Regions from separate parts of the Daejeonella sp. AP26 genome, predicted to be linked through region 2. Evidence: riboswitches for the same ligand, from Rfam matches in the RefSeq annotation. Region 2 holds a riboswitch; each other region holds the start of a gene.

Region 1 (6,414 bases), 620 kb from region 2:
AATGATGCCATGCAGGTGAATCACTTGTTTAGAACCCGCCCGTTCATGCAGGTCGTCAATGTTCTGCGTGACAATGTGCACATCGTATTTGTCTTCCAGCAATACCAGGGCTTTATGTGCATCATTAGGCTGGGCTTTCAGAACAGACCTTCGGCGGATGTTATAAAATTCCTGCACCATCACCGGATCTCGTTGCCAGGCTTCAGGGGTGGCAACATCATAGACGTTATGTCCTTCCCATAAGCCATCCGCATCCCTGAAGGTTTGCAGGCCACTCTCCGCTGAGATACCTGCCCCTGTTAATACCACAATCTTCTTTCTGCTCATATAATGTCAATATATGCAAATGTGTTCCTGACCGTTTTATTCGTTGACTTGATGTCAAATGATTCAAAATGGCTTGCGCCTGCTTCAAATTTAACGGGCTGTTTGAAAACTGGTCCGTCAAAACAGAATGTATGAAATTCGCCATTTTCGCCTGCAGGATCAACACCTTCAGGTAAATCTTCCAGAAACCGGTTATTCAATTCCTTACCTAACAAACGCTCATCCAGAACAGCATGATCAATGCAGCAGGTGATGGCTTTAAATCCTGATTCGATGAAGTCATTCATTAGCACGCCGGATTCAATTTGCCATAAAGGAAAAAGAGCGGTCATTCCTGCTTTGTGCAGCAAGTCTTCTCGGTAGGTTTTTATATCCTGTAAGAATATGTCCCCGTAAATAACGGTGCTGATGCCTTCGTCTTTTAATTGGGCAGAGATTTTAAATAATTCATTCTCATATTCATTATTGTCCGACATCGCATTTACCCACATTTTATGTAAGGGTAAACCGGTTTGTAACGCCTGCCTGGCGAGCACGGATTCCTTGATCTTGTGGCCTGCCGTTTCGTTTGTTCCCTTGTGGAGAGTAGTAACTAATCCGACAACGTGGGTCTGGAGATCCTGTTGTGCTCTATGTAACGCCATAGCGGCATCCTTACCGCCGCTCCAGAAGACTACTGCTTTGCTCATCTTTATATTAGGATATTCTAGTCATTTTAAAATTAAAAGCTTGCTGAGTATTTCGCAAAGTAGCTAAGAAAACGCAAAGCGCGCAAAGCATAGCACCTAAACCTATTCTCTTTTCGATCTCTGCGATTAACTTTGCGCGCTTTGCGTGAAACCACGATAACGCTTAAACCAAAAATAGCGATGAGATCCCTCCCATCGCTATTCAAATAACAACAACCCTTACCTGATCTCTAACCTTAAACCGGCGTTGAAGTTTAAACCCCGGGTGGTGTACCCGGCGAACTCGAGGTAATCCTCGTCTAATAGATTTTTAACATCCGCGAACAAAGTAAGTTTAGAAGCCGGCTTGTATTGAATATAAGCATCCAGCATATTATAAGAAGCTAACGTGGCGCTCACCTGGTTAAATGAAGAGTCAAAATAGAAGTCTTCCCGGTTTCCGGTGAACTTATAAGTTAAATTAACATCAACCTTCGCTCCCATGCTAATTCCCATACTGGCACCGAAGGTGTTTTTAGGACGCCTGAACAAGTTAAATGCAGTGGCGGATGGCGAGGTCATCTCACCGTCTACATAGGCATAGAACGCATTTAAACTCACCGCCTGGAAAGGATTAGTACTCAGTTCTATTTCAAAGCCCTTGTCTTTCTGCTCATTCTGATTGATATAGCCGAATTGATTCGGACTCAGCTGACCGAAATCAATTACATCTTCGATCTCCCGATTGAAATATGAAACATTAACATTCAACTTCTGCGGAAGCAGATCAAAGTCAAAGCCAGCTTCATAGGTGCGCGAGGTCTCGGGTTTTAGATCCAGGTTGCCATACTCTGAAAACAACTGGTATAGCGAAGGAACGCGGTAGGCAGAAGAAACGTTTACAAAGAACTTGTACCGGTCATTAAATACATACGAAGGGTTGACGGTGTAAGTGAAATTTTCGCCATATTGGCTATGATCATTCACCCGTCCGCCCAACTCTGCATGGAAACCGCTGTTGGTTTTAAAGAACAGCGAGGTGAATAAGCTCTTGATATCGTTATCAGCCACAAGTGCAGCGGAATATGGATTGCTTTGTTCTGTAGCTGATCGTTTAAAACTGGCCCCGCTGGTGAGATCGAGGAAGCTCAGCAGCTGATAATTCACACCTGCTTCAATTTGAGAGATCTCTCCTTTGTTATTCGTTATTGACTCCTGGTTGTCGAACAGGTTTTTCACATTATTTTGACTCAGGTTAAAGTTGAAGTCGCCGTTATTGAAGTTTAGCTTTCCGCCTAAACCAGCAAGAATAGAGTTTTTGCGATAATTGTAGTCGATAGCATCGGCGAAAGCGCCATTATCCAGGCCGGCCTGGTTACCGTTCGCCTGTACATTCGCTCTTAGTAGAAAACTTTCTGAGACCTGCTGCCCGAGATTTAAGCTTACGGACCGTTGTGTAAAGTTGTCTTTATCGAAGTTCGTTTCTCCCTGCGCTGGAGAAGCAGTAGAATAGTTCTTCGAATCTAAATTCGAGCCATTGATAGCGATAGATGTTTTACCGATCTGGCCATTCAGCCCTAACACCTGCTTGTAAGTCTCGTAGCTTCCGCCTGTAGCCAGTAAGCTTGCGGTGAGTTTGCCAGAGCCTTTTTTGGTGATGATATTTATAACACCTGCAACGGCATCAGAGCCATATAAGGTGGAATTCCCGCCTTTCAAAATCTCTATGCGTTCGATCTGCTCAACCGGCAGGGCTGCGATATTATACTCGCCGCTAATATTCGAAGCGTCATTAACGGGAATCCCGTCAATCAGGATCAGCGTGTTTCCAGGCGCGGCGCCTCGCAGATAAACAGCTTTGATGTCGCCGGGCGTATTGCCATTGCCGCCGATAGTTAATCCTGCGACGTTGTTTAAGATCTCAGGGAGACTGCGGCCCTGGCTTTTTGAAAGGGTTTCGGCGGAAATCACCCGGACAACTTTACCAATTTCAGACTGTTTCTTGGAGGATCGGGTTGCGGTTACAACCACTTCATTCAGGTCTCGCACAGGCTCCTGCTGAGCCAGGGCATTGCCGCTCAGCAATACCAGTTGTGCAAGCCCCAGGCCTGCAGCAACATAATTCTTTTTTGTTTTCATTTTGTTGTGAGTGATAAATACTCACAGCAAACAGTACATCAGAATACTTTAAATGACCGTATACGGTAACCGTAAACGCTCATTCAAGCTTCAATCCCCGAAAGCTATGAATTAATAAATCTTTGGCAGGTCTTCTGACTTACTCCCCTTGGTTCGTCTTCCCATTCTACAGAACAGTGACTTAGATTGAACGCCGGTACTTGGAGCTTACAGCTGCGGGACAGTAACGGATTTACACCGTTTTCCCTTTTCATCCCGATTGCGACACCGGGAACCAAAAGCGCTGCAAATGTAAAACAACCTGAAGTATTTACAAACCCATTCTGCCAATAAATCATCCTGACATATTCTTTATATTTAGCAGATGAAACAAGGCATGTTAATCTTTTTATTGATTCTAATGATTTTCCAGAGTTCTTATAGCCAGTCAAAAGATTATATCGATACTCAATATTTAGAGAAATTACTGAAGGACAACCAGGTGCTTTTCGGCAATATCTTAAAGAATCCCACTAAAAATGAAATACAGATACTCTTTACCCGAATAGAACGGGATGAAGATAACATGCCGCATTTCAAGTCATTTGGCTATCGTCTGGATCCGTCCTGGTACTTCTATCCGGCCAGTACAGTAAAGTTGCCCGCTGCCATTTTTGCTTTGGAGAAAATCAACAGCTTAGATATCAAAGGGCTGACTAAGGAGTCGACCATGCTGACCGACAGCAGTTTTGCCGGACAAACCAAAGTGCGGAGAGACAGTTCATCTCAGACAGGATTACCCAACATCGATCACTACATTAAAAAAATTCTTTTAACCAGTGATAATGATGCTTACAACCGGATCTATGAATTTGTGGGCAGGGCTGAGATCAATAAAAAGCTTCAGAAAAATGGTTTAACAAAGAGCAGGATCTTAAACCGGCTGGCGATTGGCGATTCCGGAGAATCAGCGAAGCATACTAACCCCATCTCTTTTTACAATGGCGATAAATTGGTATACAGCCAGAAAGCTCAATACGACCCGAAGGATTACCCCCTTGAACTGCAGAACCTGACTCGGGGAAAGGGTTATATGGACGCAAATGATCATCTGGTTAATGAACCCTACTCCTTTGCTGATAAAAACGTTTATACCGTTGAGGACCAGCAACTGGTGCTGAAAAAGCTCTTCTTTCCGGAAGCTTTCCCTAAAAAAGAACGTTTTAATCTTAGAGCGGATGATTATAAGCTGATCTACAAATACATGTCGATGCTGCCTTCCGAAAGTGACTTTCCTAAATATGATTCAACAGAATTCTGGCCTTCTTATAGCAAGATGCTGTACTACGGACGCGAAAAGGACGCCGTGATAGACCCTGACGTCCGGATCTTTAATAAATACGGGGATTCGTACGGCTATATTATCGACAATGCCTACTTCGTGGACTTTAAAAATAAGGTAGAATTTATGCTGACCGCGGTGGTTCAGTCAAATGAGGATGAAATTTATAACGACAGCAAGTACGAATACGAGACTGTATGCTATCCTTTTATGAAAAACCTTGGACGAGTTCTGTATTCTCATGAATTGAAACGGGAGAAAAAGCATTTGCCCAGCCTGCATAAATTTCAGTTCAGGTATTAGTGTCGGGTATTTAAGTTGACTCCAACTTTATCGAGAAGCTCATTGAACCGGGGATCAGAATGCAAAGAGTCAAACTTGGGATCAATTTTAAGACTGCATAAGGATTCCTCGTGCCTTTCATAACTTTTTTGAAGCCATTCAAATGCCTGATCTTTTTCTCCGAGTGCGGCATACACCAGGGCCATTGCGCGATGATCATTGGGTCCGAATTCAGTTGATTTTATTTTTTTGATTAGAGGCTGTGCTTGTTCTTTACGCCCGGAAGCGGCGCAAATATGAGCCTGCGCCAGGTCTGTTTTAACTTTGTTTTTCGTAAACTTTCCCCACCGCCGGTTTTCAGCGATAGCCTTGTCGATCATGCCCTTAGCCTGGTAGCAAAGAGATAGAAGTCTGTAGGTAGGTACAAAATCCGGATAGATTTCCACTGTCTTTAGGCCGACTTCTATAGCCTTATCAAACTGACGGGTATAATAGAGGTGGATGCCTTTGTCTTTCAGAATTCCAGGGGAGACTGGATCAAGGTCTACGGCCTTAGAGATCTCGCTCACTGCTTCCTCAAATTTTCCGGTAAAAAGCAACCATTCGGCATACCAATGCCTTCCAGTGGCATAATTGGGATTGAGCTCCAGGCCCCGCTTAAATTCCTTCTCAGAGTTTATCCAGTCCCAATCATTGAGCATTAAAGACGTAGCCAGGGAAATGTGAGCCTCGCCCAGGTTAGGGTCTATCTCTAAAGCTTTATTAACGGCCGCCATTTGCTTTGGATAAAGTTCTCTTCTGGAAATATTGGTGTATTCACCCATCAGGCTGTATGTATCGGCCAGGCCGGTCCATGCTAGGGCATAGTCAGGATCTTTTTCCAGCGCCTTTTCAAAAAGCAGGATGGCCGCTTTCATCCCTTCTTCATTTCGCCGATTCCAATAGAAGCGACCCTGCAGGTACAGTTGGTAGGCCTCCGGATTTTGTGTATGCGTTTTAGTAATCCGTTCACGGTCGTTTCCGAGTAACGTTACCCTTAATTTCTCTGTGATAGCTAGTGCGATCTCATCCTGAATAGCAAATACATCCTCCATTTCACGATCATAACGTTCGCTCCATATATGAAATCCGTCTTCAACATTGATTAGCTGGGTCGTTATCCGAAGTCGGTTTCCTTGTTTACGAACGCTACCTTCGAGCACTGTGTTTACTCCTAATTCCTCCCCAATGATCCGCAGGTCAACATTTTTACCTTTGAATTGGAACGAAGAAGTCCGGCCGGCAACCTTCAGGTCTTTAACATGTGCCAGGGAGCTAAGAATTTCTTCAGCCATCCCGTCACTGAAATATTCCTGTTCTGGATCATTACTCATGTTAACGAATGGGAGGACAGCAATGCTTTTTTCAGGAAGTTTTTTAGATTGATCATTCACTTTCGAAATATTTAAGCCGGGATCTGTCACTATTTTATAAATCTTGACCGGGAGCTTTACGTTCTTTAGCGATTCCTGCCGAACAAACTGGGTAACTATGCCGTGTTTATTAGAAACATTATTGTAAACAGAATCTGAGATATAAATATCACCCGGTGCGGCTATTGCCTGGATTCGCGAAGCAATGTTTACTCCATCTCCAAATACATCGTTGTCCTCAAATACTACTTCACCGAGATGAATT
Region 2 (6,414 bases):
CCGGATCTAACGACAGGTTAAACTGGTCTTCCCATCTGAACTCAAAACGCGCTTTACTTAAAGCATTGTCCCGGTATTGTGCGCCTGGGTGACCCTTGGCTAAATCAGCAGCATGAGCGGCAATTTTATAAGTAATTACCCCGTCCTTCACGTCCTTTTTATTCGGCAGGCCCAGGTGTTCTTTGGGTGTAACATAACAAAGCATAGCCGTACCGAACCAGCCGATCATGGCCGCTCCTATAGCTGAAGTGATGTGGTCGTACCCCGGTGCAATATCCGTGGTTAAGGGGCCTAAAGTATAAAATGGAGCTTCGCCACACTGGGCCAATTGCTTGTCCATATTTTCCTTGATCATATGCATGGGAATATGGCCCGGGCCTTCAATAATCGTTTGAATATCGTGTTTCCAGGCAATTTTGGTGAGTTCACCTAAAGTTTCCAATTCGCCAAACTGCGCGGCATCATTGGCATCGGCAATACATCCGGGCCTTAAGCCGTCACCTAATGAAAAGGCGACATCATAAGCTTTCATGATCTCGCAGATCTCTTCAAAGTGTGTATACAGAAAGTTTTCTTTATGATGAGCCAGGCACCATTTAGCCATAATAGAGCCGCCTCGTGATACAATTCCTGTAATACGCCTGGCTGTAAGCGGAACATAACGCAACAATACACCTGCATGGATAGTGAAATAATCCACGCCTTGTTCGGCTTGCTCGATCAGGGTATCCCTGAAAAGTTCCCAGGTCAGGTCTTCGGCTTTGCCATTCACTTTTTCCAATGCCTGGTAAATAGGCACCGTGCCGACAGGTACCGGCGTATTTCGGATGATCCATTCCCGGGTTTCGTGAATGTTCTTTCCGGTAGACAGGTCCATAATCGTATCGGCGCCCCAGCGGCAGGCCCAAACCGCTTTCTCTACTTCTTCTTCGATACCGGAGGTAACTGCCGAGTTGCCGATATTGGCATTGATCTTTACCAGGAAGTTACGCCCGATGATCATCGGCTCGCTTTCCGGATGGTTGATGTTCGATGGAATAACAGCCCGGCCAGCTGCCACTTCCTGGCGTACAAATTCGGGTGTAATATATCCTTTGGGTGTATTGGCACCAAAACTTTGGCCGGGGTGCTGATGTGACATCACCTCATACTGGTCGTTCAATTGCTCTTTCAATAAATCGATGCGCTGGTTTTCCCGGATAGCTATGTATTCCATTTCGGGCGTGATAATGCCCTTCCTGGCGTAGTGCATCTGTGATACATTCATTCCCGGCTTTGCCCTATAAGGTTTGCTGATGTGCGCAAATCGTAATGCGTCCAGATTTTGATCATGGGCGCGCTGGTTTCCGTAGTCTGATGAAATATGTTCCAGCTGTTCTACATCGCCACGGTCTATGATCCATTGCTCACGCAGCCGCGGCAAACCTTGTTTCACATCGATCTCTGTATCCGGATCGGTATAGGGGCCGCTGGTATCATAAATAGTGACGGGCGCATTAGGCTCTGTTTCGCCAAATCGCCCATGCAATTTAGTTTCAGCCAGGCTCACTTCACGCATCGCTATTTCGATGTTATGCAGCTGACCTTTGACATAAATTTTGCGTGACCCCGGGAAGGGTGTACGGCTGATCACTTGTTCTCCAGGAATGTTTTCAGTTTTCATAATTTGGGTGTGTAATTATCCGCCTTGGGTGGCTTTGATGATAGTGAGATTATCGCCGGGATTTAAAAGGTGGCCTGACCAGTCGCCTTTAGCAATAATTTCCTGATTGACAGCAACAGCGATGCCTTTGGCAGGCTGTTGAATAACAGTGTCAAGCATTTGCTGCAGGGAGCAAGGGATAACAATGGGATAACTTTGCTGGTTTACGGTAATTTCCATCCTGTTTAAAATTTAATAAACTAAAGGAATGGACCCGTTGGAGGAATGGTAAACAACTTGTAAGTTGTTCTACTTTTCCCTTCGGCAGTACTAACTGCATCAGGTTCAAAGGGTATTTCTCAGCGCAAGGCACCCCTAAAGTTTTTGTAAAGGTATAAAGTATTACTAGTTTATTTAATTTTTATTCTGGTCTTGCAATCTCCTGATGGAATTGCCCTGCTATGCAGCCATAATTTGTTGGTCTGAACGGGCATATACCAATTCCGCCTGCCCGTCTTTTTTAACCACCCAAAGTTTGGTGAGGACAAGCCTCTCCTGGCAGGACAGGAATGAAGAGGCACTTAACCTGACGGATATAGACTCCCGAAAGGTATGAGAGCGGGTAATATCGCAATCCTGAATAAACTTATTTGTGAGGTAAGGCTTCAGCAATTACATCGTTATTACTTACATTTGCGCCGAAACAAGTTCTTTACTTTCTTCATCAACCAGTATAGGTTTTACTTAATTGTAGATTAATAGGGAATCGTGTGCAAATCACGAGCTGTCGCGCAACTGTAAGTAACACAAAAAGTTTTTGCCAATTATGTCCACTGCCGGTTTCCGGAATGGGAAGGACGGTAAAAATGTTACAAGCCAGGAGACCTGCCACTTACTGAATTGACAATGCTTTCGCGATTAGAAGCTATGGTCAGGTCTGGTTTGCTTAATAAATCCTGAATGGATTTGATTTGGGTCATATACTCTAAAGACAGGCAGTATTCACACTTTCCATTTTCTTATCATAACGCATTGCGAAGTTTAGCTGAAGAGCTTTTAACCGATTTATTCATTTAATCATTAAAAGAAAATGCTAACGCAAAACCTCGGCTACCCGCGAACTGGTAGCCAACGTGAGTTAAAAAAAGTCTGCGAGAACTATTGGGCAGGCAAAACGGGGCTTAAAAGTGTGCTTACCGTAGGGAAAACTATCCGTCATGAAAATTGGCAGATACAAAAGGATGCAGGTATTGATCTGATCCCATCAAACGATTTCTCCTATTATGACCATGTTTTGGATCATTCACTAATGTTCGGAGCAATTCCCAAACGTTATCATAAAGTGATACAAAAGAACGGGAATGAAGAACTTGATCTGTACTTTGCTATGGCCCGCGGCTATCAAAAAGACGGACTGGATATCAGTGCTATGGAATTGACCAAATGGTTTAATACCAATTACCATTATATCGTCCCGGAGTTTTATAAAGATCAGCAGTTTAAGTTATTTTCAACTAAGATTATTGATGAGTTTTACGATGCCAAACAACTTGGCATTATGACAAAACCTGTGCTGATCGGCCCGGTGTCTTACCTGTTATTAGGTAAAGAAAAAGAAGCGGGTTTTGAAAAGATTGACCTGATCAAAAATCTTCTGCCGGTTTACATTGAAATATTGAATAAGCTGAACGGTCTTGGCGCAGAGTGGGTGCAATTCGATGAACCGTTTTTATCGCTTGATCTGAGTGAGAAAGAACAGACGGTTTTTAGAGCGACTTATAAGCGACTACGTAAGGAATTTCCATTCTTAAAAATCGTATTGGCTACCTATTTTGAAGGCCTGGGAAACAATATCTCTGTAGCTACCGCTCTGCCGGTGGATGTATTACATATCGACGTGGTTCGGGCACCACAACAACTGGAAGAGGTGATGGCACATTTGCCAGATAAAACAATACTGTCATTAGGCATTGTAGATGGCCGTAATATCTGGAAAAATTATTTTGACGGGTCGCTTGCTATTATTGAAAAAGCGAAAGAGAAACTTGGTTCTGAGCGGGTATGGATAGCGCCGTCGTGCTCTTTGATCCACTCACCCTGTGATCTGAACAACGAAACAAACGAAGCTGTGCTAACTTCTGAAATCAAGCAATGGCTGGCTTTTGCCCGACAAAAAGTGACAGAGCTGGTACTGTTAAGAAACTTATCCGCTGGTAACACGGGCGCGGGTATTGAACGTCAGCTGGTGGAAAACAGGCGGGCCAATGAGGCGAGGAGAAGCTCTGTGCTGATTAAGAACCAGTCGGTTAAAGAGCGTGTGAGCAGCATTACTGAAAAAGATGACAAACGTACCAGTATTTTTCAGGTAAGAAAACTGCAACAGCAACAGCTATTAAAGTTACCGCTGTTTGCTACTACAACCATCGGCTCATTTCCGCAGACCGCTGAGGTAAGAAGCTGGCGCACGCAGCTCAAAAAGGGTTTGCTGACTGAAGCAGAGTATAGCAGCCTGATTGAACAGGAAACCTCCAAAGCAGTAAAATGGCAGGAAGAAATTGATCTCGACGTTTTGGTCCATGGCGAGTTTGAACGCAATGACATGGTAGAATATTTCGGAGAGCAGTTAGACGGTTTTACTTTTACACAAAACGGTTGGGTACAAAGCTATGGCAGCCGCTGTGTGAAACCGCCCATCATTTATGGGGATGTCTCCAGGCCGCAGCCAATGACCGTTAAGTGGTCGGCTTACGCACAGTCCTTAACTTCTAAATGGATGAAGGGCATGTTAACCGGCCCGGTAACCATTCTTCAATGGTCCTTTGTAAGGAACGATCAGCCGCGGGCCGAAACCTGTACCCAGATAGCTTTAGCTATACGTGATGAAGTATGCGATCTGGAAAAAGCTGGTATTAAGATCATACAGATTGATGAACCTGCCATACGCGAAGGCTTACCGTTACGAAAAGAAGATTGGGCGGGATATCTGAACTGGGCCGTTAAAGCATTCCGGATTTCGGCCAGTGGCGTACAGGATGATACCCAGATACATACCCATATGTGCTATTCTGAGTTTAACGATATTATAAACAGCATTGCTGATATGGATGCCGATGTGATTACCATAGAAACTTCCCGTTCGCAGATGGAACTGCTTGACGTCTTCGCTGATTTTAAGTATCCCAACGAAATAGGCCCGGGCGTTTACGATATTCATTCGCCCCGTGTACCTAACAAGGAGGAAATGACGTATTTGCTTAAAAAAGCCCGGGCAGTCATCCCCGACGGCCAGCTATGGGTCAACCCGGATTGTGGTTTAAAAACCCGGGCATGGGATGAAACTAAACGAGCATTGATCGAGATGGTTGCTGCCGCTAAAGAAATAAGGGAAAGCGTCACCACAGGAACAGCTGTTTAAACCAATACCTGAGCTGTACATCTCTATCAAAGATGTACAGCTTTATGAAGATATGATGGCAGATCACGAAAAGAAATATTGCCCCCGGTGTAACGAACCCTTTGAATGCAAGGTTGGCAGCATTCTGTTATGCCAGTGCCAGGGACTTACCCTTTCTGAGCTGGAAAAAGATTATATACGGCTGACTTACCCTGATTGTCTTTGCAGAAACTGCCTGCGATCTATAAAACACGAAATAAGTTCTACAGCCATCACACAGAAACTGCAGGCAATACTTTCACAAATTAAAAAATAGAAAACGCATCATTTTCAGTTTTACCTGCAGCTTTGATCGTACTTACTCAAATAGAGGTTGTCAGCGGGGCCTTTACTGAATGCCATATTTTCACATTCATGAAGTTGAAATACAGAAGCCAAAAAAATAGAAATAAAAAAAGGCTGCCTTCACAATATACTTATGAGACAGCCTCTTAGCAGAATATTTTTAATATTGCTTAATCTTCAAAATCGCAATCACCAAATATATTCAGGTTTGCTTTAAACTTATTATAAAGGTTAACATTCGATGCGGATGAAATTACGATAGCCCCGTTAGTTTTAGCCGCTTCATCCAAATCAGCAGAACTGACATTAGTTAGGAATTTGTTAAGCTTAACGTTGATCAGACCTAAATAATCCGCAGATCCACTAATTAGCAAATCCTCTGCCTCCACTTCGATTTCAAACTCATCGTTGAAATAAAACTCCACTGGTGTTACACTGCCCGTGTTGTTAGTATACGACCCTTTTAAAGTTAGCGGTATATCATTTGTAGAGGATTTTTCCAATTTCAACTTTAATTCTACTTCATCATAAGTACCATCTGGTATGGTAATGCTTCCTAATACCGGACTGATATCGAGCAAATTAATATTGAACTGACCTTTCAGTTCATATTCAATTTCAACATTATTATTCTCTGCTTCAAAGTCAATTTCAGTAACATTTAATTTTCCGGCAGTCCAGGTTAAGCTTGAGTTTGAATTCACGGTGACAATTAATCCGCTGCCAGAAACTGTAGAGCCAACTGATGCAGTCAAGTTAGATGGCTTCACCTGGTAGGAAACATTACCTCCGGTGGAATCCTCCTTAGCACAGGAGGATAAGGCCATTGCGGATCCAAGCAGTACCGTTCCATAATTTAATAAATATTTTTTCATGTTCTTTTTTAAAGGTTTATAAAATTCTTGCTTTGAAGGCAGTGTCATTATACGTACAGGTAATAAAAATGTTACCAGGAGTAAATTTATTATTAGTCATCCTGTGTGAAATTTCAAGGTGTTCATTTTATCATCGATAGTGAAAGACGTAAGTAATT
Region 3 (6,414 bases), 1.7 Mb from region 2:
TGTTTATTAACAATAACAAACTCACCGCTTAGAACCCGGCGGGTATAAATGTTAGAGGTATAAGGCTCAAAGCACTCGTTGTTGCCCAGTATCTGAGAAGTAGAAGCAGTAGGCATAGGGGCCACAAGCAGCGAGTTCCTAACGCCGGTTTCCATCACTTCTTTCCTCAGATGGTCCCAGTCCCATCGGCCGCTGTCGGGCCGGATATCCCAGAGGTCAAATTGAAACTTCCCTTTGGATATGGGGGACCCCTTGAAGGTCTGGTAGGCTCCTTCATTTATGGCCAGATCCTTAGAGGCTGTCATCGCCGCGAAGTAAATTGTTTCAAAGATCTCTTTGTTGAGCTTGCGCGCTTCCATGCTTTCAAATGGCAGTCGAAGCAAGATAAAAGCGTCCGCCAAACCCTGGACCCCCAGGCCAACAGGCCGGTGCCGCACATTCGAATTTCTTGCTTCTTCTACCGGGTAGTAGTTATGGTCAATGATCCGGTTCAGATTGATTGTCGCCTGGTAAGTAACCTCATACAGCTTATCATGATCAAAACTGCCCTCCTTTACAAAGCGTGGCAAAGCCAGGGAGGCAAGGTTACATACCGCTATTTCATCTTCAGCAGTGTATTCTATTATCTCAGTGCAAAGATTAGAGCTTTTAATAGTTCCCAGGTTCTGCTGATTAGATTTGCTATTTGCGGCATCCTTATAGAGCAGATAAGGTGTTCCGGTTTCTATTTGAGCATCCAGTATAGCAAACCATAGTTCCTGTGCCTTAATGGTCTTGCGGGCGCGGCCTTCGCTTTCATATTTTTCGTAGAGCGCCTCAAACGTTTCTCCGAAGCACTCGTGTAAACCGGGGGCTTCATGCGGACAGAAAAGACTCCATTCGCCATCTGCTTCTACCCGTTTCATAAACAGATCGGGTATCCATAGGGCGTAGAACAGGTCGCGCGCACGGTTCTCTTCCTTACCGTGGTTTTTGCGCAGGTCAAGAAAATCAAATACGTCCGCATGCCATGGCTCCAGGTATATCGCAAAAGCACCTTTACGTTTCCCCCCACCTTGATCCACATATCTGGCGGTATCATTAAACACCTTTAGCATGGGCACAATACCATTACTGGTACCGTTGGTACCGCTGATATAGGTGCCGGTCGCCCTGACATTATGAATGCTTAATCCGATGCCCCCGGCACTTTGGGAGATTCGGGCCGTTTGTTTCAGCGTATCATATATGCCTTCAATGCTGTCGTTTTTCATCGTCAGCAGAAAACAGGACGACATCTGCGGCTTGGGCGTTCCCGCATTAAATAAAGTGGGCGTAGCATGCGTGAACCACCGCTCACTCATCAGGTGGTAGGTTTTGATTACACTATCCAGGTTCTCCTTATGAATACCCACAGATACCCGCATGAACAGGTGCTGCGGACGTTCGGCTATGCACCCATCCGTCTTCAGAAGGTATGACTTTTCGAGAGTTTTAAAGCCAAAATAGTCGAAGCCGAAGTCACGGTCATAGATGATGGAGCTATCCAGGATCTCCGCATTATTTTCAATAACGGCCCAAACGTCGTCCGCCAGCAGCGAAGCTTTTTTTCCGGTCTTGCTGTCCACATAGTCGTGCAACGTTCGCATTGTTTCCGAAAACGATTTGATGGTGTTCTTATGCAGGTTAGAGACTGCAATACGGGAAGCCAGCAAAGCATAATCCGGATGCGTGGTGGTTAAGGAAGCTGCGGTTTCAGCAGCTAGGTTGTCCAGTTCGGAGGTGGTGACCCGGTCGTACAAACCTTCGATCACTTTCCTGGCTACCTCGACCGGATCAACCAGGGCTGACAGACCGTAGCACAGCTTTTCTATCCGGGCTGTTATTTTATCAAACTTTACGGATTCTTGTTTTCCGTCTCTTTTTATTACGAACATTTTTTAGGTATTAGGTATTAGGTATTAGGGGTTAGGTATTAGGTGTTAGGTCTGGGCAATAGCCTCTTCCCTTCAATCTAAACCTCCAACCTCTCTCAAAACTCCTCATCCAGCGAAAAGCCCTGCATTTCTCCGGCCGACAGAACCCCACTTTTCTGGTAATCACCCACTCGCTTCTCGAAGAAGTTGGTTTTTCCCTGCAGGGAGATCATTTCCATAAAATCAAAAGGATTCGTAGCCTGGTAGATCTTTTCGCAGCCCAGCTCGTCCAGCCAGCGGTCGGCAACAAACTCAATATACTGACTCATCAAGCCGCTGTTCATTCCGATCAGGTTGACCGGGAGCGCTTCGGTGATGAACTCCTTTTCGATCTCAACGGCCTCCTGTATGATAGCAATTACGTCCTCCTGTGGAAGCTTGTTCTTCAGCATGCCATAAAGCAGGCAGGCGAACTCACAGTGAAGTCCTTCATCCCGCGAGATAAGCTCATTGCTGAAGGTTAGTCCGGGCATCAGGCCTCGTTTTTTAAGCCAGAAGATGGAACAGAAGCTGCCGCTAAAGAAGATGCCCTCGACAGCCGCAAAAGCGACAAGCCGTTCGGCAAAAGAACCTTTGTCGATCCATCGCAATGCCCATTCTGCCTTCTTACGCACACAGGGGATGGTGTCAATAGCATGGAATAGCCGGTCTTTTTCTTTGGGATCTTTAACATACGAATCGATCAGCAGCGCATAGGTTTCCGAATGGATATTTTCCATCATGATCTGAAAGCCGTAAAAACAGCGGGCTTCAGGCACCTGTACCTCACGCATAAAATTGACCGCGAGGTTCTCATTGACAATCCCGTCGCTGGCGGCAAAAAAGGCCAGAACATGCGAAATAAAATGCCTTTCGCCGCCATTCAAGGCCTGCCAGTCTTTCTGATCTGCCGAAAGGTCGATCTCTTCAGCCGTCCAGAAACTGGCTTCATGTTTTTTGTACATCTCCCAGATAGCGGGATAGTTGATGGGAAGGATCACGAAACGATCCTTATTCTCTTTTAACAATACTTCTTCCTGTTGCATAAATGATGGTATAAAAAAGCTTTACAGGAATTGACAAAAGTCAGATGGGCATTAACAACAGGACGTTGTAACGCGTACGGGCTTTCGCCAAAACCTTATTCGTGAAAGTTTTGACAAAATCATTATGGCAGGTGTCTGGCTGATAACCGCATCAAATGATACGATTATTTACAGTTGCACGTCAGCTCGTGGTTTACACACGATTCCCTTTTAATCATATCCGAATACAATGTATACCCGGATATGAACTTGAATGATCTATAAGAAAGAACTTATTAATGCAAAGGTATTCTTTCGTCTGCAGCCGCAAAGGGGAACTTATGAACAGGAGTGGAGTTGTTAACAAATAGGTATCAGGTATTAGGTATCAGGTATTAGGTTTCAGCAATCAGCTTTCAGCAGGATCGTACTACTTCAATATAGCAATTCATGTAGAAATTTTCAAGAAACTTCCCGACAGTGGAACCACAGCCTCACATTAGCACATTTCCGTATTACCACATTACCATATTCCCCTACTAGCACATTAACAAATTCTCACATTGCCATATTACCATAATCGTAAATTTGCTTTTGTAAACCGATCCATGATTCCACCAGTAACAGCCCACCGCAAGATCATTCATATTGATATGGATGCTTTCTACGCGTCGGTGGAACAGCGTGATAATCCGGAATACCGCGGCAAACCTCTCGTTGTGGGTGGTTCACCACAAGGTCGCGGAGGAGTGGTGGCGGCGGCCAGCTACGAAGCCCGTAAGTACGGCATCCGCTCGGCCATGTCCGCTAAGCAGGCTTTGCAGCTTTGTCCCCATACCCTGTTTGTACGCCCGCGGTTTGATGCCTACAAAGAAGTTTCTTCAAGGATCCGCGAAATCTTCAGCCGCTATACCGATCTCATCGAGCCATTATCGCTGGATGAAGCCTACCTGGATGTTACCGAAGATAAGCTTAATATTGGCTCCGCACTCGAGATTGCTCAGCAGATCAAAGCGGCCATCAAAGACGAGTTGCAGTTAACTGCTTCCGCCGGGGTTTCCATCAATAAGTTTGTGGCCAAAATAGCCTCGGATATTAATAAACCGGATGGCTTAAAATTCATAGGCCCTTCAGCTATTAAAGCCTTCATGGAAAATCTGCCGGTTGAAAAGTTTCATGGGGTAGGCAAAGTAACTGCCGGGAAGATGAAGAGTATGGGTTTACATACCGGTGCTGATCTTAAGAAACTTCCTGAAGAGCAACTGATACAAAGGTTTGGGAAAGCGGGCCGCTTCTACTACCGGATTGTCAGAGGCATTGATGAGCGTCCCGTACAGCCACACCGTGAAACCAAATCTTTAGCTGCTGAGGACACCTTCGGCCGCGACCTGACAGACATTGAAGAAATGGAAGCTGAGCTCGACCGGATCGCCGAGCTCGTTTGTAAGCGTTTAGAAAAACGCAATCTGAAAGGTCGCACCATCACCTTAAAGATCAAATACAGTGACTTCAGGCAAATCACTCGAAACAAATCCTTCGTCACTCACGTTGCAGATTTCGAAACCATCAGCACAACTGCCAAACAACTATTGACAAGCACCTTTCCGGAAGAAAAGAAGATCCGGTTATTGGGTATTTCACTCTCCAATTTCGGCGAGCCGGAGATTCGTCAGAAAGTGGAGAAGGTGACGGGACAGCTCAGCCTATTTTGACCGGCTAGCTAAGTTTCGTAGTTGAAATAAACGATCGCTTGCCTGCAAGCCGGCATTCTGATGCTGAAGGCATCAAAGGTCTATAGGAACGAGTCTAAATTAGGATGTTCGACTCCGAAGGGGTCGAAGGCTTGTTTCGCCCAGGGTCTACAAACGTTTTATCTCTTCGGGATAATCAAGCCTGGGGTAATGCTGCTGAAAAGTATTATGGGGTTACATATTGTCTAAAACTTGTACCCAATCGAAACCGAGCTCACCCTATTTTTAATATCCGCCAACCTGGATTCACCAGCAAACCTATGACCCGCCGGCGCCACATTATCCAAACCGACACTTTGCTGCAGACTCAAGCTGAGTCTTGATTTCAATTCTGTTCCAACAATCAGGTTAACGCCAAAGTCAGTATTAGTAAAGCCATCAGTACCCGCTATTCCGCGGAAAACGTTTGGCGCTCCATCCCTTTCTTTACCGTTAAGTCCCAGTCCGGCGTAAGGACCACCGCCAATAATAAGCTTTGTTAAATTCGGAAGTTTAAATTTATAGAGAAGATTTATCGGAATTTCCAGGTACATCATATTCACTCTGCCGTCAGTCCCCTGACCTTCTGCGGCATCAGTGCTAACGCCCTTTCCCTGCAGGGAGATTCCCGGCTGCACGAACAGGCGTTTAGCCACCTGTACTTCCGTAAAGCCAGTCACATGCATCGTTACAACCGCACCCGGCTGCATACCGTACATGCTGTTTGTCTGCCAGGCAACATTTACCCCTGTTTTAATACCCAACCTGGCTTTCTGCTGAGCAGAAGTATGAAGAGAAAATAGAAGGCAAAACAAAATACACAGCGAGCAGATCTTATACATTAGCGGGTTTTCTTGCGAAGATAGAAAACCGGGTGTAAATGGAAACTTTTTAATTTATTGATGACCGAGATCACCGTTGTAATATATTGTACAATTATGATTGTTACATATCTCCGTTGAATTATTTCCACAATCTTGAATCTTTAATACCTTACAAACGTATTGCATCCTACCAAAAACAGGGTTTACTATTGGGTGTGCATAATTTCTATTAGATTGAAGTTTCTCTTTTACATATTACTAATATTTACCTGGTGTTTACCAACCGGTGTTTCGGCATCTCAAGGTACTACACCCCGCGCAAAAGCTGGCGTGTTAGATCTGCGAAATCAGGATTTCTCCAAACCCGTAGATCTTGATGGCGAATGGTTCTTCTACTGGAAACAGCTGTTGGATCCGGAGGAGTTGGCCAAAGGGAAATCAGAGATCGTCAACTTGCCAGGCATCTGGACCGGACAGGAAAGAGACGGCAAAAAAAACCCGTCCTATGGCTACGCCACCTATCAGCTTACCGTTTTGCTACCCAGCAACGAATCGTTGCGTTTGGTGATGCCTGATGTTTACAGTTCCTACCGCTGTTTCATCAACGGCAAGGAAGTGGCAGCAAACGGCAAGGTAAGCACCAGCGAGAAAGATTTTGTTCCCTATTGGCAATACAGAGGAGTTAGTTTACGTCCAAACACAGACACGATCAACATCGTATTGCAGGTAGCCAACTTTTCCCACAGCAAGGGCGGCATTAAAAAGGCTATTACAATCGGTAGGGCCGACGAGGTAGTATTGGCCAGGCAGCGTGATATGTCCATAGATTTTATGCTTACAGGCTGTTTGTTTATGGGCGGACTGTTCTTTCTGGGACTCTACCTGCTTGGAAACAGGGATA

The links. Region 2 has a riboswitch for cobalamin ahead of metE (5-methyltetrahydropteroyltriglutamate--homocysteine S-methyltransferase). Riboswitches for the same ligand answer to the same signal wherever they lie in the genome.
Region 1: linked by a shared signal. The riboswitch ahead of AC1MCB_RS06650 (TonB-dependent receptor plug domain-containing protein) and the one ahead of metE (5-methyltetrahydropteroyltriglutamate--homocysteine S-methyltransferase) in region 2 are both predicted to bind cobalamin.
Region 3: linked by a shared signal. The riboswitch ahead of AC1MCB_RS16605 (ribonucleoside-diphosphate reductase small subunit) and the one ahead of metE (5-methyltetrahydropteroyltriglutamate--homocysteine S-methyltransferase) in region 2 are both predicted to bind cobalamin.

Annotation. Positions count from the first base shown of each region.
Region 1 is NZ_CM155286.1:1,535,649-1,542,062, forward strand. Features, by position in the region: gene AC1MCB_RS06640 (SIR2 family NAD-dependent protein deacylase) at 1-327, opposite strand, end outside; gene AC1MCB_RS06645 (Dph6-related ATP pyrophosphatase) at 324-1,016, opposite strand; gene AC1MCB_RS06650 (TonB-dependent receptor plug domain-containing protein) at 1,236-3,134, opposite strand; cobalamin riboswitch at 3,242-3,428, opposite strand; gene AC1MCB_RS06655 (serine hydrolase) at 3,535-4,758, shown strand; gene AC1MCB_RS06660 (tetratricopeptide repeat protein) at 4,755-6,414, opposite strand, start outside.
Region 2 is NZ_CM155286.1:2,151,265-2,157,678, forward strand. Features, by position in the region: gene thiC (phosphomethylpyrimidine synthase ThiC) at 1-1,663, opposite strand, end outside; gene thiS (sulfur carrier protein ThiS) at 1,679-1,882, opposite strand; TPP riboswitch at 1,942-2,029, opposite strand; cobalamin riboswitch at 2,361-2,549, shown strand; gene metE (5-methyltetrahydropteroyltriglutamate--homocysteine S-methyltransferase) at 2,733-5,057, shown strand; gene AC1MCB_RS09260 (cysteine-rich CWC family protein) at 5,113-5,352, shown strand; gene AC1MCB_RS09265 (hypothetical protein) at 5,552-6,256, opposite strand.
Region 3 is NZ_CM155286.1:3,899,513-3,905,926, forward strand. Features, by position in the region: gene AC1MCB_RS16600 (ribonucleoside-diphosphate reductase subunit alpha) at 1-1,916, opposite strand, end outside; gene AC1MCB_RS16605 (ribonucleoside-diphosphate reductase small subunit) at 2,012-2,980, opposite strand; cobalamin riboswitch at 3,090-3,246, opposite strand; gene dinB (DNA polymerase IV) at 3,568-4,671, shown strand; gene AC1MCB_RS16615 (porin family protein) at 4,896-5,531, opposite strand; gene AC1MCB_RS16620 (ATP-binding protein) at 5,748-6,414, shown strand, end outside.